DNA from 2 places in the Bacillus sp. LH1 genome. Region 1 is predicted to be linked to the other one. Evidence: a T-box and tRNA genes for the amino acid it is inferred to sense, from the RefSeq annotation. Region 1 holds a T-box; the other holds one or more tRNA genes.
What was found. The T-box of region 1 lies ahead of argS (arginine--tRNA ligase). A T-box ahead of a tRNA ligase gene usually reads a tRNA of that ligase, here a tRNA-Arg.
Positions count from the first base shown of each region.

Region 2: it encodes a tRNA-Arg, which carries the amino acid that the T-box ahead of argS (arginine--tRNA ligase) is inferred to sense. The anticodon was not compared.

Region 1 is NZ_CM175007.1:2,140,365-2,148,934, forward strand. Features, by position in the region: gene ACX9TM_RS11285 (BrxA/BrxB family bacilliredoxin) at 21-455, shown strand; gene ACX9TM_RS11290 (class I SAM-dependent methyltransferase) at 505-1,281, shown strand; T-box leader at 1,322-1,536, shown strand; gene argS (arginine--tRNA ligase) at 1,582-3,270, shown strand; gene ACX9TM_RS11300 (DUF2085 domain-containing protein) at 3,383-3,712, shown strand; gene ACX9TM_RS11305 (hypothetical protein) at 3,742-3,960, shown strand; gene ACX9TM_RS11310 (exonuclease/endonuclease/phosphatase family protein) at 4,076-4,657, shown strand; gene ACX9TM_RS11315 (bacteriocin-processing peptidase family protein) at 4,940-8,570, shown strand, end outside.
Region 2 is NZ_CM175007.1:4,990,134-5,012,130, reverse strand. Features, by position in the region: gene ppaX (pyrophosphatase PpaX) at 1-541, shown strand, start outside; gene ACX9TM_RS26015 (acyltransferase) at 575-1,087, shown strand; gene ACX9TM_RS26010 (tetratricopeptide repeat protein) at 1,227-2,738, shown strand; gene trxB (thioredoxin-disulfide reductase) at 2,824-3,780, shown strand; gene ACX9TM_RS26000 (DUF368 domain-containing protein) at 3,946-4,752, shown strand; gene ACX9TM_RS25995 (NUDIX hydrolase) at 4,982-5,440, shown strand; gene rapZ (RNase adapter RapZ) at 5,461-6,342, shown strand; gene ACX9TM_RS25985 (gluconeogenesis factor YvcK family protein) at 6,346-7,299, shown strand; gene whiA (DNA-binding protein WhiA) at 7,388-8,338, shown strand; gene ACX9TM_RS25975 (HPr family phosphocarrier protein) at 8,362-8,610, shown strand; gene clpP (ATP-dependent Clp endopeptidase proteolytic subunit ClpP) at 9,007-9,588, opposite strand; gene ACX9TM_RS25965 (DUF421 domain-containing protein) at 9,829-10,698, opposite strand; gene ACX9TM_RS25960 (DUF1657 domain-containing protein) at 10,719-10,925, opposite strand; gene spoVAE (stage V sporulation protein AE) at 10,937-11,287, opposite strand; gene spoVAD (stage V sporulation protein AD) at 11,284-12,300, opposite strand; gene spoVAC (stage V sporulation protein AC) at 12,301-12,777, opposite strand; gene ACX9TM_RS25940 (YhcN/YlaJ family sporulation lipoprotein) at 12,807-13,292, opposite strand; gene ACX9TM_RS25935 (DUF1657 domain-containing protein) at 13,386-13,592, opposite strand; tRNA gene ACX9TM_RS25930 (tRNA-Arg) at 13,797-13,872, shown strand; gene ACX9TM_RS25925 (response regulator) at 13,967-14,608, opposite strand; gene ACX9TM_RS25920 (sensor histidine kinase) at 14,612-16,930, opposite strand; gene ACX9TM_RS25915 (ABC transporter ATP-binding protein) at 17,247-18,131, shown strand; gene ACX9TM_RS25910 (ABC transporter permease) at 18,135-19,355, shown strand; gene ACX9TM_RS25905 (hypothetical protein) at 19,375-19,572, shown strand; gene rpoN (RNA polymerase factor sigma-54) at 19,874-21,181, shown strand; gene ACX9TM_RS25895 (glutaredoxin family protein) at 21,191-21,436, shown strand; gene cggR (gapA transcriptional regulator CggR) at 21,573-21,997, shown strand, end outside.

The DNA of each region.
Region 1 (8,570 bases):
GTTGAAGGAGAGATTACAAGATGTCAAATGCTTATGAAGAATACATGCGCCAAATGGTAATCCCAATGCGCCAAGAGTTAGTGCGTTCTGGGTTTGAAGAGTTAACTACAGAAGAAGCTGTAACAGAATTTATGGAAAATACATCAGGTACAACTTTAGTAGTTGTAAACTCTGTTTGTGGTTGTGCAGCTGGTTTAGCACGTCCATCAGCAGGTCAAGCGGTTGTTCGTGCTGAAAAACAACCTGATCATCTTGTAACTGTATTCGCAGGTCAAGATAAAGATGCTACTGCAAAAATGCGTGAATACTTCGGAGAAATTCCTCCATCTTCACCATCTATGGCATTATTAAAAGGAAAAGAAGTTGTTCACTTTATTCACCGTCATGAAATTGAAGGTGCAACTATGGACGAAATTATTACGAACTTAGAACAAGCTTTCGAAAAGAATTGCTAAAGAAGGGGGAGAGTAAATCTCCCTCTTTTCTTTATATAGAGGTGAAACAATGATCGTAACAACAGCAGGAAGAACGAACAAAGAAATGACAGATTATGCAAACGAGGTAGCAGCAGAATTAAATGCTTCTTTCGTTAAACGTAATGACATACCGGTACATAAGCTACATGAGCAGTATGAACAAGATGTGCTTGTCGTAGGGAAGAACCGATTAGCTATTTATCCAAAAGGTACGGAAGAATCGTTTTTCTTTCATCCGAACTCAGCGATGTTTCGTGTGAAAAGGTTAATGCGTGGAGAACACGATCCGTTTGTACAAGCCACGCAATTAGAGAGAGGAATGACAGTGTTAGATTGTACGCTCGGGATGGCATCAGATAGTATTGTAGCTAGTTATGTTGTTGGGGAAAGCGGAAAAGTAACAGGACTTGAAGGCAATGAGTATATGGCTTATATTATGGAAAATGGTTTGAAAACATGGTCTTCATCTGTTTCTGAAATTGATGAAGCAATGCAAAGAATCCAAGTAAAGCAAACGGAGCATTTTTCATTTTTAGCGCAATGTGAAGACAATAGTTACGATGTCGTTTACCTTGATCCGATGTTTGAAGAAACTGTCATAGAATCCGATGGAATTAAAGGATTAAAACACTTCGCTTTGTATCATGATATTACTGACGAAACAATTGCGGAGGCAAAACGAGTGGCGAGAAAACGTGTCGTTTTAAAAGATCATTTTCGTAGTTCTAGATTTGAAAAACACAATTTTTATGTATACAAAAGAAAAAGTGCTAAGTTTCACTTTGGTGTAATTGACCCTTGCTAATTGTTTGAAAAGATGTATAATAAGCAATAATTAATTAAATATACTGTCTGTGATGAAGAGAGTAGTCTTTTTTAGAAGGAAAGCGAGCTAGGGATGGTGTGAGCCTAGTACGGAAGAAAAAGATGAAGCGCACTTCGGAGATGCTTCTTGAACGAATAGTAGAGAAAGCCGAGGCCCCCTGTCCTCGTTATAAACGGGAAAGTGGTTCGTAACGAACAACAAGGGTGGTACCACGGGTTAAAACTCGTCTCTTTTTTAGAGACGAGTTTTTTGTGTTTTAAAAAATAAGGAGGTTGTATCATGGATTATAAAATGCAGTTTGCGGAAAGTTTATCTAATATTTTCACGAATGAATTAACGCAAAAACAAATTTTAGATTTAATTGAAACACCGAAACAAGATGAATTTGGAGATGCAGCGTTCCCATGCTTTTCATTAGCGAAGCAATATAAAAAAGCACCAGCTCTTATCGCAAAGGAAGTTGCTGAGAAATTCAATGATCCGTTTTTTACGAAAGTAGAAGCCGTTGGTCCTTATGTAAATGTATTTTTCAATCGTGAAACTGTAAGTGATGCAGTATTAAAAACAGTTTTAGCGGAGAAAGAAGAGTTCGGTCAAAACCACTTTGGCTGTGAAAAAACAGTAGTAATTGATTATTCCTCTCCTAATATCGCGAAACCTTTTTCGATGGGGCATTTACGTTCTACAATGATAGGAAATTCGCTGAAACATATCGCTGAAAAATGTGGCTATGAAGTTGTAGGGATTAATTATATAGGAGATTGGGGAACACAGTTTGGAAAGTTAATTACGGCTTATAAAAAATGGGGAAATGAAGCAGTAGTTAAAGAAGATCCAATACGTGAGCTATTTAAGTTATATGTCCAATTCCATGAAGAGGTAAAAGACGACGAAGAACTAGAAGAAGAAGGACGTGCTTGGTTTAAGAAACTAGAAGAAGGTGATGAAGAAGCGGTAGAACTTTGGAATTGGTTTCGTCATGAGTCCCTTAAAGAATTTTCTCGCATTTATGAACTTCTCGGCGTAGAATTTACTAATTTTCAGGGAGAAGCATTTTATAATAATTTAATGGAAGATTTTATTGGGATTTTAGAAGAACATGAGTTGCTTGAACAATCAGAAGGTGCATTAGTCGTTAATTTAGAAGAAGAAGGAATGCCGCCTTGTTTAATTAGAAAATCAGATGGTACGACGATTTATGCAACGCGTGACTTAACGGCAGCTTTATATCGTCAAAACACTTATGGGTTTGATAAAGCGCTATATGTTGTTGGTCCAGAACAAAGCTTACATTTCAATCAATTTTTCACCGTATTAAAAAAACTTGGCTATACTTGGGTTGATGGTATGGAACACGTACCGTTTGGCTTCATTTTAAAAGATGGTAAGAAAATGTCGACACGTAAAGGAAGAGTTATTTTACTTGAAGAAGTACTCGAAGAAGCAATCGAACTTGCAAAACAAAATATTGAAGAGAAAAATCCAAACTTAAAACAGAAAGAAGAAGTAGCAAAGCAAGTCGGTGTTGGTGCAGTCATCTTCCACGATTTAAAAAATGAGCGTATGCATAATATCGAATTCTCATTAGAAAATATGCTGAAATTTGAAGGAGAAACAGGACCTTACGTACAGTACACACATGCACGTGCTTGTTCTATTTTAAGAAAAGAAAGTGTAGAATTTGAAACATGTACATTTGCTTTAAAAGACGATCATAGCTGGAGTGTCGTAAAATTACTAAATAAATTCCCGCAAATAATTGAAGCAGCTTTCAATAAAAATGAGCCATCGATTATTTCGAAATATATATTAGATGTAGCACAATCATTCAATAAATATTACGGTAATGTTCGTATATTAGAAGAGAGCAAAGAAAAAGACAGCAGACTCGCATTGGTTTATGCTGTGACGGTTGTATTAAAAGAAGGATTACGTTTACTTGGGGTGGAGGCACCTGAGGAAATGTAACATAGTAGTAAACTGACAAACTGGGTCTAGTATAAACCTGGTTTGTTTTTTTATTGGATATATATTTTTTTTGCAAAATCAATTAAAATCTTTTTAGAGAGGGTGATTCATATTGATTCGAACTTTTATTTTACAAATTCCTTGTCATAGAAGATTAGATAGGAGTTTTTTTAAACTACAAAAGTACATACCTTTATGTGCGCGTTGTACAGGCATGCTTATTGGTATTTTAATGTTTCCAATTTATTTTTATATGACACCTTCATTTCTTTTGGCAATCATACTATCATTTTTCGCTCAAATTCCGTTACTTATCGATGGGTTCACCCAAAAGTGGAAATGGAGAAGTAGCTCAAATTTGCTAAGAATAACTACTGGTGTATTAAGCGGTAATGGTATGGGATTATTCATTTCCTCTAGTGTTATATGGATATTATCTTAAGATATATAGTAATGGAGGTATTTACATAGATGTTCTGGATTTACTTAATTCTAATTTTTATTTCAGGCGGAAGTGGAATTGGTTTTATGATTCAAAATAAGTATACAGAAGCAATAATAGCTTTTGTTATTTGTATACTATTGTTTGGGCTACTGTATTATTATCTTAAAAGAAACAAAAGAAAGAGAAAAGCAGATTGTGACGATTTAGACTGTACGGATTGTTTTGATTGTGATTGTACTTGTTAAATTTTTCTTCCAAATAAAAAGCTAGTGTATTATTAAAAATACACTAGCTTTTTTGCTTTGAAATTTTAAGAAAAGTGTAGGAATACGGCTATTATATAGAGAACTTTAGTTTTGTATATTTAAGGAGTACCCTGATTCTCCAGATGAAGGATTAGCCTTTTTAAGTAAAATACCTATTATAGATGAAGAAGCAATTTGGGAAACTGATATAGATGAATCAAATTATTGTGCTATTCGAATCATGTTTACATATAAAGGTTGCAATTTAGGAGTTACGAATGTTCATTTAAATTGGAAATCTAATAGAAAAAGACAAGAACAAATGAATGCCGTGAATAATTGGATTACAAATAAAGTAAGTGATTACGAATTATTATGTGGTGATTTTAATGATGATCCATATTCAATGGTGCATCAATACTTAATTCGGAAGCATTGGATAGATGTAGCTCAGTTTAAAGAAATCGAAGAGAACATGATAGCTCAACCAACTTTAGATTATAGAAAGAATCCGAATTTAAAAGGTGATGTAAAGCAAGAAAAAAGATATGATTGGGTCATGATACAAGAAAATGCCGCATTTGAATTTCCTACGATTGAAAACGTATCTATATTTGGGGATTCGGTACTAACTTCAACTGGTGTGTTTCCTAGTGATCATTACAGTGTTTTTGTAGAGTTGAAATTTAATGAATGAGAAAAATGTCATTTTTTGTTGGTAAGTCGATATTCACCGTATAATCGCCGATATAATTTCATGTACTGTTTTTAACTAACAAAAGATAGGATACACATGTTACGTTATTCTATATAATCAAACAAAATACAGAGAAAGACAATCATTTTTACTATATTTTGTTATAAATTTGAATAATATTAATTAATACTATCCATTATAAGAGATTTTAGTTGAATACATACTATATGGTGTGTAAAATCTAAGCAAGTAGCAGTATAAATATAAATTCGAGGTGAATGCATGCTAGATTTTAAGCAGTTAGAAACTTGTTTAAAAGACAAGAGATTTGTAGATGGATTACAGGAAATAAATAATGAAATTGCATATATAAAAGAAACGAATACTTTATCCTATGTGAAGAATTGGCTTGCCAATATTCCTTCGCATAAGGAGTTCGATATATTAATTCGTCTTACTGATGAAGGGCTTATGCACCAATACAGTTCATTCCTCATTCGTTACGCTTATAAAAAATTCCCAAATATGAGAACGCTCTCTTTATATTGTGATGAGTTAATTGATGAGCGGAAAATTCTTGAAGCAGAGCAGCTGTTAAAAGAAACTTTAGAAGAGAGTAATAAAAAAGAAATAGATGCAGATTTTTTAGCGAAAACATATTTTACGTTAGTACGATGTCTTTTAGAAATGAAACGAAACGAAGAAGCGTTAATGTATATGCAAAAAGCAGAGGAGTACAGTGCACGCGCAGTGTTTGATAAATGGGGCTACGTTTATATGCATACAGGTGAATGGGAGAAAGCGGAAGAACAATTTATTGCTGGCATGCAGCATAAAGATTGTGAAGAGTTATCTACCTATTTATTATCACAATTGTATGCGAATAAAGGAGAACAAAAACGCGCGATACAGTTAATCGATGATGCAATTGTAAAATTCCCACAAGTACCATATTTTCATTTTGAGAAGATAAAGTATTTATTAGATTTAGAGCGATATGAAGAGATGTTAGCGGTAATAGATAACATAAATACTCAGCTGCCGTATCATGCCTATAATACTTACTTTGTACATTTACGTGCAGAAGCACTGTACAAAATGAATAAATTTGCAGATTTACAAAAACTATTAAAAGAAGAAAAGAGTTTAAAAGAATCTTTATATCATAATTTAGAAAAAAATCCGGATGGAAAAAAGGTTCACTTGCCGATAGTTCCTATTGTACAAAAGGATAATTATTGTGTTCCGACAAGTTTAGAGATGATGTTGCGTATATGGGGAGAGAAACGTACACAAGATGAAATAGCAGAGTTTATTTTTGATATGACAGGTTCGAAGTTTTCAGATACTGTTTCTTATTTAGAAGAATTAGGTTATGAATATCGTTATTTTAAAGGGAATGAAGAGAATTATAAGAGACTGATTGATGAAGGAATTCCTGTTTTATTAAGTATAGATATTGAGCATGCTTCACACGTACAAGTTCTATCTGGATATGATGATACATTGCAAGCTTTCTATGTTCAAGATCCAAACTTTATAGAACCAGTTCTTGTGGAATATAGTAAATTACAAGAAAAATATCGTTATACAGGCTGTTTAGCAATCACGTTTGTTCCGAAAGAAAAGAAGGAGCAACTAGCGTTTCTAAGTGAGGAAGAAAATCGTTACTTTAAATCTATTTTTTCTCTTACGGATCATTTAGATGAACATGACAAAGAGGGGATTAGTAACTTAGTACAATTTTTAAAAGAAACGAGTGATAATCCAAATACGTGGTTATATACGATAAAGCACTTAGATGTTGAAGTAGATAAAGAATTTATTTTATATTGTATCGATAAGTTAATGGAAAAGTTTCCGAACTCGGACTTTGTTAAATTGCATGGTGCACAGTGTTTTATTCGTCTTCAAGAAGTAGAGAAAGCGGAGCAAATGCTGACAAGCGTTGAGAAGAAAAATAATCGTGCTTTATATCATTTAATAAATGGAAGATATGCTTTTGAGCAGGAAAGTTATATAGAAGCGATTTCAAGCTTTCGTTCATCGTTACAATTAGACGCAGATCAGCCTATTGCTTGGAGTTTTCTCGCTTTATCCTATATGTATATTGATCAATCTGAAAAAGCATTGCAATACTCTCAAGTTGCGTTAGAGCGTAGTCCTGAAAGGTTCACTTTAACAAATCACGGTTTAATATTAATAGATTTAGAAAGATATGAAGAAGCATATGAAATCTTTAATGACTTGTTAAAAGAGTATAAATATGAAGCGCATGTATGGTATGAACGAGCGAGATGTGCACATCAACTAGGGAAATTATATTTAGCAATAAAAGGGCTTAAAGTAGCGATTCGTTTGGATAGTAATGCACCTTACATTTATACGAAACTTTCGGAAATATACGAATCTGATTTGAAGGATGAGGAAAGTGCGAAAGAAATTTTATTAAACGGTATTGAGAATTGTGATGATAAAGCACCTCTTTACGTAAAATTAGGTGATTATCATTTTCAAAATGATAGCTTGGAAGAAGCAGAAGTATTGTATAAGCGTGCTTTAGAAGAAAATGATGAGGATGTTTATTCTCACTTCGGACTTACACAAGTTTATATGGCAAGAGAACAATATAAGGAAGCAAAAGAATATATACTTGGTCTTGAGAAGCAAATTGAAAAGAGCCAAGATTTCCTCATGAATGCAGGAATGGTTTTATGGGATGCTGAAATTGAACTTGGTGGAAATGAAGAAGGGTTTAAAGTAGCACTATCTAAGTTAGAAAATGGTATAAAGAAAAGTGATTATAATGTAGCAAGTGCGTTAGATGAATATGTGAATCGAATTAAAGGAACGGAATTTGTACAACGAGGTATAGCATTTTTAAGAACGTTACACAAAGAAAGAAATGAAGTAAGTGAGTACGGTTGTTATGCAGGTATTTTATATGAATCTATTGGACAGTACGGCCAAGCGATGAAAAGATATAATAAGGCGATAGAACAAATGGAAACGGCATTACCGTATTACCGAATTGGTGAAACACTTATGGCATTAGGGCAATTGACGGAAGCAAAACAAGCGTATGAAACATGTTTAGAGCTTGATGGGAATTTCGTAGGTGTACATTTACAGCTTGCGGAAATATACGAAAAAGAAGAAAACCGTTCTAAAGAACAAAGTCATATGGTTCAGGCGATGAAAGAAGAGCCGTTGCATATTAATATGGAATATTTAGCACAGCTTTCAGTAGATATGAATCTTCAGGAAGAATTGCTGACTGAACTAGAACAATTAGTGGACGAAGTACCTGAAATATGGCGTTTAGATGCGATTGCATATGTGTACGGAGCGATGAATGAAATAGATAAAGAACAAGCACAGGTTGAATACGCACTACAATTAGATGGTGAGCATATAGAAGTTCTATATCATTATGCAAAAGTATTAGTGAAAAAAAGAAATGTAAAAGCAATTGAAGTTGCAATGAAAGTAATACAAAAAGATTTTGATAATGAACGTATATTTGATGTTTATGTAAAAGCAGTAGAGCAACATAAAAAATTGTCTAACATACGAGATTTTCTTCATACGTTAAAGGTGAAAAAAGCAGAAAGGAGTACAGCATTCATGTATGCTGCAGCTGCGGTTACGGAAATATGGATTGAACGCCAGCTGCATGAACAGCCAAAACGATCTATCATTACGAGAGCTTTTTATCGTATGAAAAATCGTGCGAAAGAAATTTCAATGGTTACTATGATAATTGATTTATATGAAATCTCTTTAAAGTTAAATCCGAAAAATAGTATGGCAGCACAGCGATTTGCGCTATTTTATGAGAATGTAGAGATGAATAAAGAAGCAATAGAGATTCTGCACACGTCACTAGAAAATAAATGGGATTATGACGTAG
Region 2 (21,997 bases), 2.5 Mb from region 1:
TAAGCGTGAAGATGTGTTGCCATTTATCGGTCCATCTTTGCATGATACTTTCAGTAAAATTGATGAAAGTAAGGTTGAAGAGATGATTACAAGTTATCGCGAATTTAACCATGATCATCATGATGAATTAGTAGAAGAATATGAAACTGTATATGAAACAGTTCGAGAGTTGAAGAAGCAAGGTTATAAAGTTGGTATTGTTACAACGAAAGCGAGACAAACCGTTGAGATGGGATTACAGTTGTCAAAGCTTGATGAATTTTTTGATGTTGTCGTGACAATTGATGATGTAGAGCATGTGAAACCACATCCAGAGCCACTTCAAAAAGCGCTTGAATTATTAGATGCAAAACCAGAAGAAGCATTGATGGTTGGGGATAATCATCATGATATTGTCGGTGGTCAAAATGCAGGGACGAAAACAGCTGCGGTTTCATGGACGTTGAAAGGTAGAGCGTATTTAGAGGCTTACAAGCCGGACTTTATGCTAGATAAAATGAGTGATTTGCTACCGATTTTGTCTAATATGAACCGTTCATAAAGGTCCAAGTAAGTTAGTAGAGGAGCGAGCTAAGTGCGACGGACAACGCGCTATCCTGTTTCAGGAGAAAATTCATTATGGAATGTGTATAAAACAGTGTCTTTTTGGAAGGTAATGAAAAACTTTATTATTATCCAAATTGCACGTTACACGCCATTTTTATCTGTGAAGAATTGGTTGTACCGCACTTTTTTACGGATGAAAGTAGGAAAGAAAACATCATTTGCGCTTATGGTAATGCCGGATATTATGTTCCCAGAAAAGATAACTGTGGGAGAGAATTCGATTATTGGCTATAACACAACGCTTTTAGCACATGAATATTTAATTCGTGAATATCGACTTGGGGAAATCGTTATTGGAAATGAAGTGATGATTGGAGCGAATGTAACAATATTACCAGGTGTGAAAATTGGAGACGGTGCGACTGTCTCAGCTGGCACACTTGTTCATAGAGATGTACCGAGCGGTGCTTTCGTAGGTGGAAATCCAATGCGTATTATTTATACGAAAGAGCAAATGACCGCCAGAGAAGGTTCATGGTGAAAATGTAACATTTCTCCTCTTTTTTTATGAATAAAAAGGAAATAATTGAGTATAATATACTGTTTTGTTTTTTACGGAATCGTTTATACTTATAGATAGAAGAATGTGTGAACGAAGAAAACAAAAAACTGGAGGATATATGGGGAAAAATCAAAGGATATATAAGGAGAACGGACAAGTTATCTCTTTTAATCAATTAGCGGACTTCTTTTATAAAAAAGGGATGAGAGCTTACAAAGGACAAAAATTGCAAGATGCAATTAAATATTTTCGAAGAGCGGCACAAAGTGAGAAGGAGCCGTTTATTTTATGTCAATTAGCAACAGTATTATCTGAGGCTGGTGAATATCAAGAGTCGAATCAAACCTTCTTAAAGTTAGTTAGATCTAATCCTGAACTTGAACAGTGCTATTATTTTATTGCAAATAATTATGCATATATGGGGTTATTTCAACAGGCGAAGAAATATGCGGATCGCTATTTAGAAGTTGCAAAAGAGAAGGAATTCGTAGAAGATACATTAGAACTTCTAGAGATTATGGAAGAAGAAGCAATGGGTGCGGAAGAGATTGAAGATGAAGATGATTTAATTGTTATGCAGGAAGAAGCGAATCGTTATATTCGTAATGGACAGTTAGAAGAAGCAATTGCTACATTAGAAATTGTTACGAAAGATTATCCGGAATTTTGGTCAGGTCATAATAATTTAGCCATTGCACATTTTCAATCGGGTAATGTAGACAAAGCGCTGAAGTTAACAGAAATGATTTTAGAGAAAAATCCTGGTAATATACATGCGCTTTGTAATACACTTATTTTTCTATATTCAATTGGAGAGCATAAACAAGTAGAAGCATTAGCGGGACAGCTAGTTTCAGTATATCCAATTTCATTTGAACATCGTTTGAAACTGGGAACTACACTTGCAACAATTGGTTATTTCGAGCATGCATATAAATGGTTCAAACTATTAAAGCGTCAAGGATATGAGGGAGACGTTAGTTTTTATTATTGGTTTGCATATTCTGCTTATATGGTGAAAGATCAGCAACTAGCTGAAAAAATGTGGCAATATGTCGTGGAATTGCATCCTGATAAAAAGGGAAAAGAACCGTGGAATGCGCTGAATTTAGCAGATGAAGGACAAAACATGTTATTTGAAGAATTACGAAAATCATTTCAGCAAAGTGCGACGCTAGAAGAACAAATGCTAGCTTTATATTTAATGAATGAATTGTCAACGCCGGAGAAGGTGGGATTCTTCTTTGATATAACGCAAGCGAAGAACGGTGTTCCCATCGTATCACAACTTGCAAAGTACTTCTTTTTACTTAATAGTCATAAGAGTATTCCAGCTGATTTACAGCAATTTGAGCAGTGCGCGAGAATCGCGGATGCATTATACAATTATACGAAAAAAGATGATGAATTAATTGAAGAGTGTTTACACTTTTGGTTTTGTACGTTCATACGTTTATATACATCTGGAGACATATTTACAAATGTGTACGGCTGGTCAGCTGCGATTGAATACATTGTACGCGGCGAACAAGGAAATAAAATGACACAGTCGGAGCTTGGAGATGTATATAATGTATCTGTAGCGACTGTCCGAAAGTATGTGCAAGCTGTTAAGCGTACGCACACATAAGATAAGCAAATCATTGGGAAAAAAATGATGCTAACAGTATAATGAGGGTAACTTAATTGTGTAGGAATGGATAGGAGTGAATAGTGTGTCAGAAGAAAAAATTTATGATGTCGTTATTATTGGTGCAGGACCAGCTGGTATGACAGCTGCAGTATATACATCTCGTGCAAATTTAAGCACATTAATGCTTGAGCGTGGTATTCCAGGTGGCCAAATGGCAAACACGGAAGATGTAGAAAACTACCCAGGTTATGAGTCTATTTTAGGACCAGATTTATCAAATAAAATGTTCGAGCATGCGAAGAAATTTGGTGCTGAATATGCATACGGTGATGTGAAAGAAGTCATCGATGGTAAGGAATACAAAACAATTATTGCTGGTAAAAAAGAATATAAAGCACGTGCAATTATCGTTGCAAGCGGTGCAGAGTATAAAAAAATTGGTGTACCGGGTGAAACAGAACTTGGCGGCCGCGGTGTATCATATTGTGCAGTATGTGACGGAGCATTCTTTAAAGGAAAAGAACTTATCGTAATTGGCGGCGGAGATTCTGCTGTTGAAGAGGGTGTGTTCTTAACGCGCTTCGCATCAAAAGTAACGATCGTTCACCGTCGTGACACGCTTCGTGCACAGAAAATTTTACAAGACCGTGCTTTCCAAAACGAAAAAGTAGATTTCATTTGGAACCACACGATAAAAGAAATCAACGAAGCAAGTGGTAAAGTAGGAAGTGTAACACTTGTGGACGTAAATAGTGGAGAAGAGAAAGAAGTCAAAACTGACGGCGTATTCGTATACATCGGTATGTTACCTTTATCAAAACCATTTGTTGAACTAGGTATTACAAATGAAAATGGTTACCTTGAAACGAACGAGCGTATGGAAACGAAAATTCCTGGTATTTTCGCAGCTGGTGATGTTCGTGAAAAAATGCTTCGTCAAATTGTAACTGCAACAGGTGACGGTAGTATTGCAGCGCAAAGTGCACAACATTACGTAGAAGAATTATTAGAGGAATTAAAAACTGTATCAGAAAAATAAGGGATAATATACCTTGTGAGAAGAAAGCTACCGACAGGAGCTTTCTTCTTTTTTTGTGTGAAAATGTCAAAGTTTTGTCAAAAAATATAAGGATTATAAGCTTTCTTATTGATATACTGGACTTTACGGAAAAAATCACTATAAGAAATGAGGAATTTATTCAGTATGGAATGGCGTAATATATATCGTGGATTTTGTATGGGCGTTAGTGATTTAATTCCTGGTGTGAGCGGCGGTACAATCGCTGTTGTGTTAGGGATTTATGAACAATTGCTTGCGGCAATTAGTGGATTCTTTAGTCGTGAATGGAAAAAACATTTAGGATTTTTAATTCCACTTGCAGCTGGTGTGGCAGCGGCATTTTTAACGTTAAGTCACGTTATTAAATATTTACTTGCAAATCATTATGAACCGACTCAATTTTTCTTCCTCGGTTTAATTATTAGTATATTACCGATGTTAATGAGGGAAGCTGATGCAAAGTCGTCGTTTAAAGGTAAGCACATCGTTTTATTAATAGTTGCAGCAATTCTTGTTGCGATTACAGCTTTCTTTAAACCAGATAAGGCAGCAGATCCAATTACGACGTTAACAATTTTAAATGCAATTGGTTTATTTTTCGCAGGATGGATGGCTAGTATGGCCATGCTGCTTCCTGGAATTAGTGGATCTTTTATTTTATTAATTATTGGTGTGTATCCAACAGCAATTAACGCTTTAACTACACTTAACTTACCTTTAATCGTGGTTATCGGTGCTGGTGTTATGGTTGGATTTGTTGTAAGTAGTAAAGGCATTAGTTTTTTATTAGATCGTTATAAAAGTATGACATTTGCGGCAATTATTGGACTTGTAATCGGTTCGATTGTAATTGTATTCCCTGGGATTCCGACTGGTGGATTTTCAATTATAAGTTCAATCATTACCTTTATTTTAGGATTTGCGATTGTTACTTATTTCGGTAAGAAATAAGGGCTTTAATCCCCTTGGCGATAAAAATCGTTAAGGGGATTTTTCATGCTATTCATTCAAAGTATAAGCATTTACATTGCTTGTTATAGAAAGCTTTTTTAAAATTGCTGAGTAGCATATGCTTAGCGAAAGAGGACTGGCTCCTTCGTTGTAGCAAACTGTTTTTGATAGTATAATGAAAGAAGTATGCAGTGAGAAATTTTACTGCAAGTAGCTGAGGTGAAGAAACATGCAAAGAGTGACAAACTGTGTGTTAATTAGAGATAATGAAGTACTCTTACTCCAAAAACCTCGCCGAAATTGGTGGGTTGCACCAGGCGGGAAAATGGAGCGTGGTGAGACTGTAAGAGATTCCGTTGTTCGCGAGTATCGTGAAGAAACAGGTATTTATTTGAAAAACCCAGCGTTAAAGGGGGTCTTCACCTTTGTCATCCAAGAAGGTGATAAAGTTGTTTCTGAATGGATGATGTTCTCCTTTTTAGCGACAGATTTTGCAGGAGAAAACAAACTAGAGAGCGAAGAAGGCATCATTGGTTGGCATACATTTGATAAAATTGATGATTTAGCAATGGCGCCAGGAGATTATCACATTATTGATTATTTAATTAAAGGAAATGGCATAATCTACGGTACATTTGTATATACCCCAGATTTTGAGTTGCTTTCATATCGATTAGATCCGAGTTAAACCGTCAAGGAGAGGATACAATGACAGAGAATAATGATATAAAAATGGTAATTATTACAGGGATGTCTGGAGCCGGAAAAACAGTAGCTTTACAAAGTTTTGAAGATTTAGGATATTTTTGTGTGGATAATTTACCACCGATGTTATTGCCAAAGTTTATTGAGCTTATGGCGGATTCAAAAGGGAAAATGAATAAAGTGGCACTTGGTATTGATTTACGTGGCCGCGAGTTTTTCGAACATTTATGGGGAGCACTTGATGATTTATCAGAACGTACATGGATTATTCCTCATATTTTATTTTTAGATGCGAAAGATAGTACGCTTGTAACTCGTTATAAAGAAACGAGACGTTCGCATCCACTTGCACCAACTGGTTTGCCGTTAAAGGGAATCGAAGCAGAGCGTAATTTATTAACAGATATGAAGGCACGAGCGAATATTGTGCTTGATACATCGGATTTAAAACCGAAAGAATTACGTGAAAAAATTGTTCACTTGTTCTCAACAGAAACTGAGCAAGCATTTCGTGTAAATGTTATGTCATTTGGATTTAAGTACGGTATTCCAATTGATGCAGATTTAGTATTTGATGTTCGTTTTTTACCAAATCCATATTACATTCCACATATGAAGCCATTAACAGGACTAGATGAAGAAGTTTCTTCGTATGTACTGAAATTTAATGAGACACATAAGTTTTTAGAGAAGTTGACGGATCTGATTACTTTCATGCTGCCTCATTATAAAAGAGAAGGCAAAAGTCAACTTGTAATTGCAATTGGATGTACAGGTGGACAGCATCGTTCTGTTACGCTTACAGAATACCTTGGGAAACATTTGAAACCAGAGTATAGTGTTCATGTATCTCATCGTGATGTGGAGAAGAGAAAGGGCCATTAAGGGATGAAAAAAGAGAGAAAGCCTAAAATTGTCATCATGGGAGGCGGAACTGGACTCTCTGTTTTATTAAGGGGATTAAAGCAATATCCTGTTGATATTACAGCAGTTGTTACAATTGCTGATGATGGTGGCAGTTCGGGTAGATTACGTGATGAGCTAGAAATTCCACCTCCAGGTGACATCCGTAACGTACTTGTTGCGTTATCGGATGTAGAGCCACTGGTGGAAGCTTTATTTCAGCACCGTTTCACAACAGGAGACGGACTGAAAGGTCATGCGTTAGGAAATCTATTGTTGGCAGGTATGACCTCGATTACAGGAGACTTTTTCCATGCAATTACAGAAACAAGTAAAGTATTAAATGTCAGAGGACGTGTATTACCAGCAGCGAATCAAAGTGCGGTACTTCATGCGGAACTTGAAGATGGGGAAATTGTAACAGGTGAATCAAAGATTCCTTATTACGGAAAGAAGATTAATCGTGTCTTTTTAACTCCAGAAGATGTAGAGCCATTGCATGAAACGTTGGCTGAGATTAAACGAGCTGATTTACTTGTTTTCGGTCCTGGAAGTTTGTATACGAGTATATTGCCCAATTTAGTTGTTAACAAAATTGGAGACGCTGTTCTTGCTGCAAAGGCGAAGAAGGTATATGTATGTAACGTTATGACACAAGCGGGTGAAACGATGGGATATACTGCTTTTGATCATGTGCAGGCGTTACACGATCATTTAGGGCAACCATTTATCAATACTGCAATTGTAAATAACCGTGAGATTCCTTGTGAATTACGCAAGTCATATGAGGAAGAAATGTCTACACCAGTTGTAGTGGATGAAGAACGTTTTGTTGAAAATAATATTGATGTTATTCAAGAGGGATTAGCGAAGTATGATGATCATGTTGTAAGGCATGATACGTTAAAGTTAGCGTCCATTTTATATTCATTGTTATAAATATGCGTTGCCTCGTTTGAGGTAGCGCTCCTCATTCATATAGGACAAGAATTTTGTTCCATAATAATCGTATAAGGAGGTGTTGACTGTGTCATTTGCATCAGAAACAAAGAAAGAGTTGACGAATCTTGAGATGAAGGAATGCTGTGAGAAAGCAGAATTATCAGCGTTACTTCGAATGAACGGGTCGCTTTCTTTTTCAAACCGTCGTCTATCTATCGATATTCAAACGGAAAATGCGGCAATTGCAAGAAGGATTTATACGCTTTTGAAAAAAGGATATGACGTGACGGTAGAATTGCTTGTCCGTAAAAAAATGCGCTTGAAGAAAAATAATGTATATATTGTGCGGCTTGTTGAGAAGTCTCGCGAAATATTAGCTGATCTTCATATCGTTCGAGATGACTTTTCATTTATTCGAAATATATCACAAGAATTGATTGAGAAGAAATGTTGTAAACGATCGTACTTACGTGGCGCATTTTTAGCAGGTGGTTCAGTAAATAACCCAGAAACATCATCTTATCATTTAGAAATCTTTTCGTTATATAAGGAACATAATGATGCTATATGTGAACTGATGAACGGATTTGATTTAAATAGTAAGACGTTGGAAAGAAGAAAAGGGTACATTACGTATTTGAAAGAAGCAGAAAAAATTACAGAGTTTTTAAATATTATAGGTGCTCATAATGCACTTTTAAGATTTGAAGATATTCGAATCGTACGTGATATGCGTAATTCTGTAAATCGTTTAGTGAACTGCGAAACAGCTAATTTAAATAAAACAATTGGTGCAGCACTAAGACAGATTGAAAATATTCGTTATATTGATGAGACAGTTGGTCTTGATATTTTGCCGGATAAATTACAGGAGATTGCACAATTACGAAGAGATTATCAAGATGTAACATTGAAAGAGTTAGGTGAGATGGTATCCGGGGGGAAGATTAGTAAGTCGGGTATTAATCATCGTTTGCGTAAAATCGATGAAATCGCAGAGAAATTACGCGCGGGGGAAACGTTAGTAAAAAAATAAGAGGTTAAAGGGGAAATGGAGCTGTGGTTCAAAAACGAGTTCAGGTTTCATTAAAAAACGGTTTACAAGCACGTCCGGCTGCGTTGTTTGTACAAGAGGCAAATCGCTTTCATGCAGATATCTTCATCGAGAAAGATGGAAAGACAGTAAATGCAAAGAGCATAATGGGGATTATGAGCTTAGCAATTGGAACTGGAAGCATGATAACAATTACAACAGAAGGTTCAGATGCAGAAGAGGCTTTAGAAGCATTAGCTGCATATGTACAATAAGAAGCTATCGCGTATATGCGATAGCTTTTTTGTTTTGTTGTTTGTGCGGATTAGCGGGGAGGGGTATTTAGCTGGTTTGTCCTTGTCGGAGATTGTCGGTAAATCGATATGTTGTGTCGAACCGTTGATATATTAAAAAAATCGTTGATATAATTTAAGTTTTGTTCGATATAATTGAAAAATCGTTGATATATTTAGGTGAATACCAGGGTGGGTATCCAGAAGGAGGTGCATGATAATAAAAAAGCACCCTGTAATAGGGCGCTTTTTTATGTATCCAGCTCCAGCGGCTAGAATCTCCGGTCGCTTCGCCCCTTCATTCGAGGCAAAAAGCGCCTCGGAATCAGGTGCTCCATCGCCCTGTGATTCTGAACGAGCCGCTTCCGCTTTTAAGTATTAACGATTTGTAAAGATCTTATCGATTAAACCGTATTCTAAAGCTTTTTCTGCTGTCATGAAGTTGTCGCGGTCTGTGTCGCGTTGTAGTACTTCAAGTGGTTGACCAGTGCGGTCAGCAAGAATTTGGTTTAGTTTTTCACGTAAGAATAGGATACGTTTTGCAGCGATTTCGATTTCAGTCGCTTGACCTTGTGCTCCACCAAGTGGTTGGTGAATCATTACTTCACTGTTTGGAAGTGCGTAACGTTTTCCTTTTTCACCTGCTGCAAGTAAGAATGCACCCATAGATGCAGCCATACCGATACAGATTGTTGATACTTGTGGTTTAATAAACTGCATTGTATCATAGATTGCCATACCCGCTGTGATAGAACCACCAGGGCTGTTGATGTAGATGTGAATATCTTTTTCTGGATCTTGAGATTCCAAGAATAAAAGCTGGGAAACGATTGAGTTAGCTACGTTGTCATCAATTGCACTACCAAGCATAATGATGCGGTCTTTTAATAGTCGAGAGTAAATATCGTAAGCGCGTTCTCCACGATTTGTTTGTTCAATTACTGTAGGAATTAAATTCATCTGTTATTTCCTCCTTATAAAGCTTTCTTAGTCTTATAATACAATTATGGTCAATAAAGGTCAAACGAAACCACTTTAAATCAAAAAAATATGTAGTTGTACCATGAAATATTCGCTATGTTTTCGAAATTCCCTGCTTATGTATCTTCAACATCATAACCGAATTACATAAATTTAAACGTTACGAAAACTGGAGAAAAAAGAAAAGAACGCCTTTTAACTGAAGCGTTCTTTCGATAATTAGTCTTTTAAAAGATAGGTTACTTTATTTAAAATCTTTTCGATTTGTTTCGCGTTTTTACTATACATTTCGCTTGCTGACTTCGACTTTGTTTCTAGGGAAAATAGTTCAAGATCAGCATGACATTTTTTTAAAGATGCTAATAATAAAGGTTTGTTTTGAGGAGAAGGCATTTGGAGTTTGTCATTGTAAATGTCGATAGTAAGTTGTCCGTATGAATCCACTTGACCAAGGAAGACATTTTCAATAACAACACCGATTTTTTCTAATTCTGAATGTAGCCAAGCGCGGTTATGTCCGCTTGCTGAAAGAGGTTCATCTAGTACATTTCCATCCATAATAACAGTTTGTGGTTCTTTTTCATTTGGCACTTTTAAACCGAGATCTTTTGCTGTAAGTGGCTGAGAATCTTTCTTTAATAGTACATTTAATTCTCCACTCGGTTCTAAGACCGCAAATTCGACTTCCGCTATACTGAATGCACCATTTCCTCTAAGAAGTTCAAGTAACTCATCACTTGTATATTTCTCTTTCTTTAAGTTATCCTCAAGTACTTTTCCGTCTTTTATTAGCACTGTCGATTTTCCTTCAAAGAAATCTCTAGCGGCTTTGTTTTTTAAGGAAAGAATGCCAACAAAAAAAGGTACCGAGGCGAAAATAAGTATTGCAAAGACGCCGTGGAAAAATTTTGAATCAAGCCCTGTAGATACTTGGGCAGCGATGTCACCGATTGTCATTCCCGCTATGTATTCAAAAAAGGAAAGTTGAGAGATTTGCCTTTTTCCTAAGCACTTTGTAATAGTGAATAAAATAATTAATATGAATACAGAGCGAAGGATGACAAGTGTCCATTCCGGTAGGTGAGACATAGTCATTTCCTCCAGTCTACTTAAAACCCTTTATATTGAGGTTCTTCACGTTCTAATACTGAAACTCTATCCTGTAAATCAGCGATGACACTGTCCATTTCTAACATACATTCATGAAATACGCGTTTTGCTTCATCGTCTGTAGAGTTTAGCGAAAGGGAACTTAAGCTTGCTTGAGCTCCTCTTACACTAGCAAGGCAAGTTTTTACGCTAGAGATAACAGTCATATAAACACCTCTTATCCTTTCGGTTTGAATAATAATGCTCCAATGAAGCCGAAAATAATAGCTGCTGATACACCGGCGCTCGTTACTTTAAACATGCCGGTAATAACGCCAACGATGCCATGTTTTGCAGCTTCTTCCATTGCGCCATGAACGAGGGCATTACCAAAGCTTGTAATAGGTACAGTTGCCCCGGCTCCAGCGAAATCAATTAATGGCTCATACAAATTAAATCCATCTAATATAGCTCCAGCAACAACGAGTGTTGCCATTGTATGAGCGGGTGTTAGTTTGCCGACATCAAACATAAGTTGGCCGATTACACATATGAGTCCGCCAATGACGAAAGCCCAGAAAAAAATCATTGCGTTGCACCTCCAAATTCAATCGAAACGGCATGAGCGATACACGGAATCGTTTCTTCTTGTTGGAATGTAAGTGGAGATAGTAAAGCGCCTGTCGCAACGACAAGTATTTTTTTGAACTCTCCTCTTTTCATTCGGTTTAATAAATGACCGTACACGACTGTTGCGGAACATCCAGGCCCACTAGCACCAGCTATGACAGGTTGTCCTTCTCTATAAATGATAATTCCGCAATCTTGAAATTGTTCGCTCGTTACTTTCGTTCCGTGTTTATGTAGTAAGTCATAAGCAATTTCGCGTCCTACATGTCCGAGATCGCCTGTTACGATTAAATCGTAGTAAGAGGCATCAATTTGGCGTTCACGTAAATGGGCTTCAATTGTATCAACTGCAGCTGGAGCCATTGCACCTCCCATATTAAACGGATCCGTTAATCCCATATCAACAACTCGCCCAATCGTTGCAGATGTTACTCTTGGACCATGGCCAGTATCGCTTAAAATAGCGGCTCCTGCTCCGGTTACTGTCCACTGTGCAGTAGGCGGCTTTTGTCCACCGTATTCAGTAGGGTAGCGGAATTGTTTTTCTACAGCAGTATTATGGCTTGAAGCTCCAGTTAATAAATATTTTGCACCTTTTGCATTTACGATACTTGCTCCAAGTGCTAAACCTTCCATAGAAGTAGAGCAAGCCCCGAATAATCCGAGATAAGGAGTGCCCAGTGTGCGGCAAGCAAAGCTTGTTGGAGTGATTTGATTAATTAAATCTCCTGCGAGTACGAATTGAATATCGTCTTTACGAAGTTCTGCTTTTTCAGTAGCGCGGCTACAAGCTTCTTCGAATAAAATTTTATGTGCTTTTTCATAGGAATCTTGTCCAAGCCATAAATCTTCATGAAGGATATCGAAGTCTTCTGGGATGTTCCCCTTTGCTTCAAATGGTCCACCGACAACCCCTGTTGAGATAATGACTGGTTTGTTTTCAAATACCCACGTTCGGTGTCCTTGTAACATTTATAGCCCTCCCCATTGAACGAGAATCGTTTTAATAAGTGCGATGACGAAAGCGGAAAATACACCAAATAAAATAACAGAACCAGCTAGTTTAAACATATTGCCGCCAACGCCAAGGACAAATCCTTCCGTTCGATGCTCAATACATGCGGCAATAACAGAGTTACCAAATCCAGTAACAGGTACAGCTGTGCCAGCACCAGCAAACTGCCCAAAACGATCGTATATACCAAATCCAGTTAGTAACATGGAGATGAAAATAAGAGTTGCGACTGTCGGATTGCCTGCTGAGCGTTCAGTGAAATCAAAATATGTGATATAAAAAGTAGAAATGAGTTGTCCGATGAAGCAAATAAAACCACCGACGAAAAAGGCTTTTATACAATTTTTTAAGACAGGTCTTTTCGGTTCGCGTTCTTGTTCGAATTTTTTATACTCCTGTTGTACAGGGGTTAAGTTTTTATCTTTACTAGACATTGCAATCCTTCCTTTTCTTTTAAAAAGCGTTAAGTGTTAGACTCCATTTTTTTACCAATGAATTTTAATTGTTTATTAATTTCATCTTTAGATACTTCTTTTTCCTTAATTTTTCTTTCGAGTTTTTCGAGTAACATAAAGATTTTTTTATCTGTACTGACACGAACATCGAAAGTAGGATGCTCATCACTTAGCTGCTTTTGAAGCTTCTTACGAAGAGGTTTTAATCCAAACCTTTCGTGATGCTCAGGTGTAACTGCTATGTAGAGATCTAAATTTGAATTCACTGCTGTGCTTTTTATAATTTCATCCATAGCGAGAGCTCTTTTCTTCGCTCCTTGTGATATAGATTGATTAAAGGATTCCGTACTCGTCTTTGTTAACTTTGGACCTTTTTCTTTCTCCGTTCGTTTTGCTTCTTCTTTCACTTTTTTATCTAAAGGACTATTATCACATCCGGTAAAAGAGCTAAATAGAAGTGCAAATAATGCGGTTATGAGGCCGAGTTTTCGCATAATTATCATTCCATTTCTATTGCAATATGTAATGTGATAGAAAAAGGATGACTGCATATCATCCTTTTTCTATTTCACAGCAAGACTGATTCGTTATTGCTGTGAGTATTGTGGTTCTTCTTGTTGGACTTCTTCAACGCGTGGGTTTAAAGAATCGATAATCGTTTGTGTTTGCTGCGCAGCTGTTTGGAAAAGTTGCTTCGCTTGTTGGTTATCCGTATCAAGAGCGAATCCCTCTAAGCTAGCTTGTGCACTTTTTAATCCAGAAACAGTTTGCTTTAGTTTCGTAATTACAGTCATTGAATGAAGCCCCCTTTGGAATATCAATTCAAAGATTATAATTTGTGAGTTGGGGTGAATTTATGATTGGAAAATTTAGGGGTGAAATAGATTTTATATGCCTTTAGCTAAGATGCATAAGGTATTACGGGGATATTTTTATTGATTTAGATGGATTTTATTGCTATTATTATGAGAAGAAAATGAAGTGTTTTCTATAATCATGCGCCCATAGCTCAGTCGGATAGAGCGGTGGTTTCCGGTACCACGTCTGCCGGGGGTTCGAATCCCTCTGGGCGCGTCAAAAAGTCCTAACTTACGTTTTGTAGGTTAGGACTTTTTTGTTTATCTCATTATTTGAGGGTTAAACAAAACAAACTGATGGAAGTCTCATTTTATATGTGTACTTTCAAAATGCCTTGTCTCATTGCTTCTGTTAAAGCTTCGGAGCGTGATCCTACTTTTAATTTTTTGAAGATTTTTGTTAGGTTGTATTCTACAGCTCTTGAACTCATGTACAGTTCATCAGCAATTTGTTTATTGCTACTTCCTTTAGAGACGGATTCTAAGATTTCTAATTCTTTTTGTGTAAGAAGAGCGGTTTTATTTTCAAGTTGTTGAGTCGTTATATCGTCTGTACGTAGTTGACGTAATAACGAAATAGGAAGTAAAGTATATCCGTTTACAGCTGCACGAATTGCCATTAATAGCTCTTGCTGAGAAGCTGATTTACTAATAATGCCGCTGATACCAGAGTTTATTAATAAATTGAATTGGGATACGTATTCAAAACCTGTATATAAAATGATTTTTGCATCTGTTTGAATATGTAATATTTTCTGGGCGAGTTCAATACCACTGCAATTGGGCATATTCATATCCAAGAGGTATACGTCAAAAGGTGTAGCATCACTTTTTATAAGTGCTTCCTGTTCATTTAAAATATATTCTGCTTGCATATCTTCTTCTAATTCAATCATGCTCTTTGTTCCTTCGCCTACAATTTGATGATCATCTACAATTAATACTCGAATCATTATTTACCACCTCGGAACTGTAATGTTTATTTGAAGTCCTTTTTTTGCTTCGGATACTATATGTATTTCTCCACCAATTGATTGAAGCCTTCCTTTTATACCGGAAAGCCCCATATGCTGCTTAGGAGAGTGGGGAGTGTCTATATTAAAACCTTTGCCGTTGTCTCGGTAGTCTAGGAAAATACAGTTATTCTCTTCCCATAAAAAAATCGATACGATGGTTGCCTCGGAATGTTTATCTGCGTTTGTTAGTAGTTCTTGAATGATGCGATATAAAGATAAAATTTTGTCAAAATCGTAATGATGTTCTTGAATTGATTCATGATCAAATTGAATTTGAAACTGCACTCGTAATTGTGTTTGGGCTAGCAATTCTCTTAATGCACCAATTAAACCAGCATCTGATAAAAGTGATGGACGCAATTCATTACATGTGTCGCGAATTTGTTGTATTACATCGTGCATACCGAAGTGGATTTTTTTTAGTTCATTTTTTAATTCTAGTGGAACGGATTTGTTTTTTAGTAAAGAGTCTAGTTTGCGGTACCATACAATTTGATCTTGTAATGCAGAGTCGTGTAAATCTGAAGCAAGTCGGCGCCTTTCTTGTTCAGAAATTTGAAAGAGTAGGCGTGATAAGCTTGCAGAATTTGTTTTGGATTCTAAACTCTCCTGCTCTAGAGAATGAATAATTTCATTAATGGTATACAAGTTTTCGTAAATAAGACGGACGTATGTCGTGACAGTGATGAACCATGATTTTTCATGCGTATTATATTTAATATTATTCACTTTTGTTCCAATCCAGATGTAGTGTTTTATATGTTTAGTAGAGTATAAGTAAATACCGATGCATCCATCATCCTCTAATAAATCATTAATTAGTAATGCTGCCATACTCCATTTTTTCTTTTTAGAAAGTGTGAAATCTTTCGTTTGTCCATATCCGTTGCATCGTGTATATGTGTTTTCTTTCATATCATATTGAACAAATTGAATAAAAGAAGGTTTCAACATCGAAACGATTTCATTAGTGAATTTTTTCTCTAACTCTTCTGTTTTCATAATAGATGATAGCTGTGCGGTAAACTGTTCAATATTTACGTATAAGTTTGTTTTAGTCCGAAAGAGGTGATTACGAAATGTAAAATCTAATCTTTCTTTTAATATGAGAAATAGAATATTTAACGGAAAAATAATAATAAAACTTTGCAGCAGTCGAGAGAGAAAATTGTCTTTGTAATAAATGCTCCAGCTCGTAATGATTGCAATTAATAGAGTTGGGATTAATGACAGAAATGCGTAATACCGTAAACGATCAAATACAAAATCTACATCAAAAATCTGCTTCGTCGCTACTAAATAAAAATAACCGATTGGAAGAGCGATTAGGAACATAGCTCCAATATCTGCTGAGAGAATCGGTGTACTGAATATTGCATCTGGAAGGGCATAGAGTGTAACGAACGGAAAGAAGGCAATGGAATGAATCGTGAGCATTAATTTTAAAAATGGTTTATGTACTGTATTGTGATATTTGATATAGGCACGGATTAAAAAATATATGCAAAAGATAATATTTATTGAAAGGTAAATTAGTTCTAATCCATCGGTATTAACTACGGGAAACGGAATGAACATCGTTAAAATAGAGAGTGATAGTAAAATAATGCCAATTGCAATATCGATTTTTAGAAATCTCATAGAAATGACGTATAGTTGCTTTTTCTTGAATAACTCATTCAATAATAAAATGAGAGACATAGGTGTACCTTGAAATACAATACTTAAAATAATGAGGGCGATAAAATCACCTTTACCAGATTCAACTGCGATTAGAAGACTTGAGGAAGTCATGAATAGAAACGTAATCAAAAAGAATGTTTCCCGGCTCAAAGGCTTCTTTGTATAAAGAAAAATAGATAACCCTAAACAAATAAAAGCGAGTAGGAAGGGAAAGTATATAGAAATAATTTTGTCACGAGAATCAATAAAATGTTGTGTTCCTTTATAAGTTTGGATGATATCGCCTTTTTTAACTTGTATTTCAGATGCATTTAGTGATTGGTTTTGATATCCAGGAAGTATTCCTAAATGAGGCTTTTCTTTATTTATCGAATAGATTATATCTCCTTCTTTTAAGTCCGTATGAAAAGCCCAACCGGAGGATTTAATTTTTGCTATTGTGTATGTAGCTGAGTCTGTTTTAGAAATAAGAACTCCACTATATGGTTGGTTTATTTTATATAAGATATAGCCTTGTAAACAAAAATACAGGATAGTTACACATAAAATGAAAACGAAGTTACGTTGTATCTGCAACGGTTTGGACACCTCTCTTTGTAGGTATATCGTTTAATTTCTGAATATTTTTATAATAACATTTAAGAAGTTTTCATACAATCAACTTCATCTGTTGAAATTGCGGTGAACCACATAAGAGTGGTTCGCTTTTTTTACGGTAAATACAGTACGGATTGCGGACAATAGCATCAGAAAGAAGTCTATGATAAAGATACAACTTAACAAGTCAATGAAGGAGGAAATAGTTATGAAAAAGTTTTTGTTGATGGTAGGCGGGATGGTATTAGGAATGGCGGTTATTTATTTCGTAAAAAGCTAAAAGGAGCTGTTATGGATGGCATTTGAAATTCAAGGATTAAATAAAACATTTGGTGAATATAAAGCCGTTAATGATTTAAATATACGTGTAGAAGAAGGTGGAATTTTAGGGATGCTGGGCCGAAATGGTGCTGGTAAGACGACAACGATTCGTATGATCTTAGATTTAATCAAACCGGATAGCGGCCAAATTCTATGGAATAATCGCCCTTTTTCAAAGAAAGACCTATCTATTGGCTATTTACCAGAAGAGCGTGGATTATACCCGAAAATGAATGTAGTGGAGCAATTGGTGTATTTCGGCAAGTTAGAAGGAATGCCAGCTAATCTTGCAAAAAGGCATGCGTTACAGTGGCTAGAAAAATTAGAAATGACACCACATTTAAAGAAGAAAACAGAGGAATTGTCAAAGGGAAATCAACAAAAAATTCAATTGATTTCAGCGATATTGCATAATCCGGAATTCATCATACTAGATGAGCCATTTAGTGGATTGGATCCTGTAAATGCAGAGATGTTAAAAAATGTTGTACTTGAGTTAATCGCGCAAAGAAAAACGATTATCTTTTGTAGTCATCAAATGGACAGTGTAGAAACGTTCTGTGAGGAAATTTGTATTATGAAAAACGGTCAAATTGTATTATCGGGTGCCTTGTCAGATATTAAGAAAAGTTATCAATACAAATATATGACGTTGCAAACGGAAGGGGATATTGAACCGATTCTTAAGAAGAAAAATTTCAATTTTGAAAAAGTTAATCGTACGTTCATGATTAAAGTTAATGATGGAGAGGATGCATTTTCGCTGCTTGAAGACATTAAAACTAAACAATATATCCGAGATGTTTCTATTAAAGAACCTTCTTTACATCAAATCTTTGTTGAAAAGGCGGGTGCATAAGTAATGAGGAATTTCTGGATTGTTTTAGGGCAAACGTATTGGGATCGTGTGAGGACGAAAATATTTATTGGGATGACATTGTTATTAATAGGGGGAGGGATATTCTTATTCTCCTTTCCAACTTTAGTACAAAAGTTTTCTGGAGAGAAAGAAAAAGCAAAAGTTGTATTTATTTCCGAAGCACCTAATGTTACTTTGGATCAATCTAATCTTAGTAAAGCTCTTCCAGAATGGGATTGGTCTTTAGGTGATAAAACAAAATTAAATCAATATAAGCAAGATTTGTTAGATAAGAAAGTCGAAGCGCTCTTTATATTAAAAGAGGGTGCGGGTGCTGAACCAGTATTAGATTACTTTATGAAGGTGGATAATCCTAAGTTGATTCAAAGTGCGCAGGTATTTGTACAAAATCAGTATTTTCAAAGTGCGGTAGTTAAACAACAGTTATCAGAAGAGGCTGTGAAATCACTGACGATGAACGTGCAAGCGAAAAAGCAAAACTTAAATAACGAAGAAACAAGCTCATTCTTACTGGTGTATTTATTAGTGGCGATTATGTACTTAGCAATTACTTCGTATGGAAATGCGATTGCTACAGCGGTAGCGTCAGAGAAGGCGTCGCGTGTTATGGAAGTGATGGTAACGAAGGTGTCGCCTGTTCACATGGTCTTTGGGAAGATATTAGGAGTCGGTCTTGCTAGTTTGACACAGTTATTTATTTTCTTCCTTAGTATGGCGCTATATATTAAATCTGGAATTTTTAAGGTATCGGATTCGTTTTTTGGAGTGAATATTGATGTAAATATGATTACAGGTGAGCATGCTGCATATTTCTTGTTATATTTTGTTCTCGGTTACTTCGTTTATGCGGCACTTTTCGCAGTGTTTGGTTCTATGGTAAGCAGGCCAGAAGAATTATCCGGAACAACGATGCCGATTACTCTTATATTGATGGGAAGCTTAGTGGTGGAGTTATTAGTAGTACTTGATAACCCTGAAGGGCTAGTATCAAGGGTGACATCATATGTTCCGTTTACAGCCCCAATTAGTATGGTAGTTAGGATTATTAATGGATCCGTTGGGAGTTTAGAAATTATTACATCTATGGTTGTATTACTGGCTAGCATTAGCTTAATTGCTATGTTTGCAGCGAAGGTCTATCCGAAAGGTGTATTAAGAAGTGGTAAGAGCCTTAAATTCATTCAATTGTTAAAAAATAATTAATTGCAGGGGGGAATAAATTATGGGATTTTTTTCGAAAAGAAAACAAAAAATGATGGATAGTAATAACGAGAGAAGCGTGAAAAAAATAGTTGAGTTGTCTGTGGAAGAGATGAGAGGAATTCAAGGAGCGTCTAGTGAATCGAACGATTATCTCTATGATTCCTATGTAATTAGGAATCAAAGTTCCTTAGCTTTAAATAAGAGGTTTCTTTCTTAATTAAGTATCGTAAAAGAGTAGTTAGGCATAGTGAAGTGTCACTATACCTAAACTGCTCTTTTTATTTTGGAATTGAACAGAGATAAATTTAATGTTGTTATATATAAAATTAAGGGTTACTATTAGTATGTGGTAACAAATAATTGAGTTTATTATTTTCTTTCAATATTATTCAAATTTAGGTTGTAAGTTGTAAATCTCATTAATACATATAAATTAATAATATTTTGGAATGGGTGTCTGCGTGAGGATTCTCCTTTTACCAAACTTATTGTACAATAGAAACAAGGGGGAGATTAGTTTGAAGGCAAGTCTTTTACAAGAACAAAGCTTACGTTTGGCAATGACACAAGAGTTAAGGCAAGCGATTACAATGCTCCAGTATAATGTACAAGAATTATCGGAGTTTTTGTATGAGCAATCGTTAGAGAATCCCCTTATTGAGTTAGGTGGTTTTGAGAGGGAGAAGAAAAAGAGCTCTAACAACAGTAAAAGTACCAGCAAACAAGTCGAGAATCAGATGGAGATCTACAGTGTGGATTCTACAACGATTCAGCAACATTTATTAAATCAAATACAGTATTATAAAATAGATGAAGAAGAGCGAAAAGTAGCTTCTTTCATTATTATGAACATGGATGGAAATGGATATTTACAAGAAACGAATGAAGAGTTAGCAGAGCTCCTTTCTGCGCCCATTCATGTAGTCGACCGCTCTGTAGAGCTTGTCCAATCACTGGAACCAGCAGGGGTAGGGGCGCGTAATATTCAGGAATGTTTAACTTTGCAATTGAAGCGCTTACAAAGGCGGAATGGATTAGCAGAAGAGGTTGTAGAAGATCATTTCGCTTATTTTGTGAAGAAAGATTGGCGAAAGCTCGTTCAAGTGTTGAAATGTAGTAATGAGGAATTACAGAGTGCGGTAAATTGTATAACGTCATTACAACCAAAACCAGGTCTTGCGTTTTCTTCAGATAAACCACTTTATATTGTGCCTGATATGGCGGTGAAAAAAGATGGCGATCGCCTCGTTTTACAAATGAATGAGAGAAATATGCCGAGAATTGAAATTCATTCTGAATATAGTGCGCTTCTTAATAATAGTGAAAGTGAAGTAGCATCTTACGTATCAGAAAAGTATCAGCATGTGCAGTGGATTATGCGCAGTTTGAAGCAGAGAAAACAGACGCTGCTGCAAGTAATGACTATTATTATGGAAAAACAACGTGATTTCTTCTGGAAAGGTCCAGAGTATTTAAGACCTCTCGCTTTAAAAGAGGTAGCGGAAGAGTTAAGTGTGCATGAATCGACAATTAGTCGTGCGACGCGAAATAAATATGTGCAAACACCACACGGTTTATTTGAGATGAAATCGTTCTTTAGCAATGCCGTTTCGACGACTGAAGATGAAGCAGTTTCTACAAAACGTGTAAAACAATTTATTCAAACGCTAATTGGGGCAGAGGATAAGAAAAAGCCACTTTCAGATCAAAAGATTTCAAAATTATTAGAAGAAGAGCATGAAATTGTTATTTCTCGAAGAACAGTGGCGAAGTATAGAGAACAAATGCATATCCCAGCTTCGTCATTACGAAAAACGATCGGATAGGTGAAGAAGATGAAAGTTGTACTGTATACTAAAAAAGATTGTGGCCTTTGCGTGAAGGCGAAACAAGTTTTACAGGAAGTACAATGTGAATATTCTTTTCAAATCGAGGAAATAGATATATATGAAGATAATGACCTTTTAGAAAAATATCACTTAATGATTCCGGTTGTAGAAATGGACGGAAAACAAGTAGAATATGGTAACATTCACAAAGGTGTCATAATAAACTATATAAAGAATGCAGTTAAGAGTTGAATAAGTTTCTATCTCCTGTTACAATAATACACGTAGCAGGGATTATTTTTTTAACCTATGTGGGACACAAAATGTCACTACGGGACGTAAAGTGACCACGAAGGAAAAATGAACCGATGTAGTGAGGAGAAAAGATATGCGCTCATGGATTCAGAACACAAAAAAATTATTACCTGATCTGCTACCTGTTATGCAAACGAGAATGCAAATTCTTCAATACATTAGGCTCATGCAGCCGATTGGAAGAAGAAACTTATCAGCAAGTCTCGGTATGACAGAACGAGTATTGCGAAGTGAAGTTCAAGTTTTGAAAGAACAAAACTTAGTTCACGTCGCTTCTTCTGGAATGACTTTGACAGAAGAAGGAACAGCTTTAGTTCTTGCTTTGGAAGACTTTATGAAAGAAATTTCCGGGTTAAAGGTTTTAGAAAAGCAACTTAAGGAAACATTAGACTTGGATGAAGTTTTCGTTGTCCCTGGTGATAGTGATGAATCACCTTGGGTCAAACTGGAGATGGGCCGTGCTTGTGTGACTTGTATAAAAGACCGTCTGACAGCGAA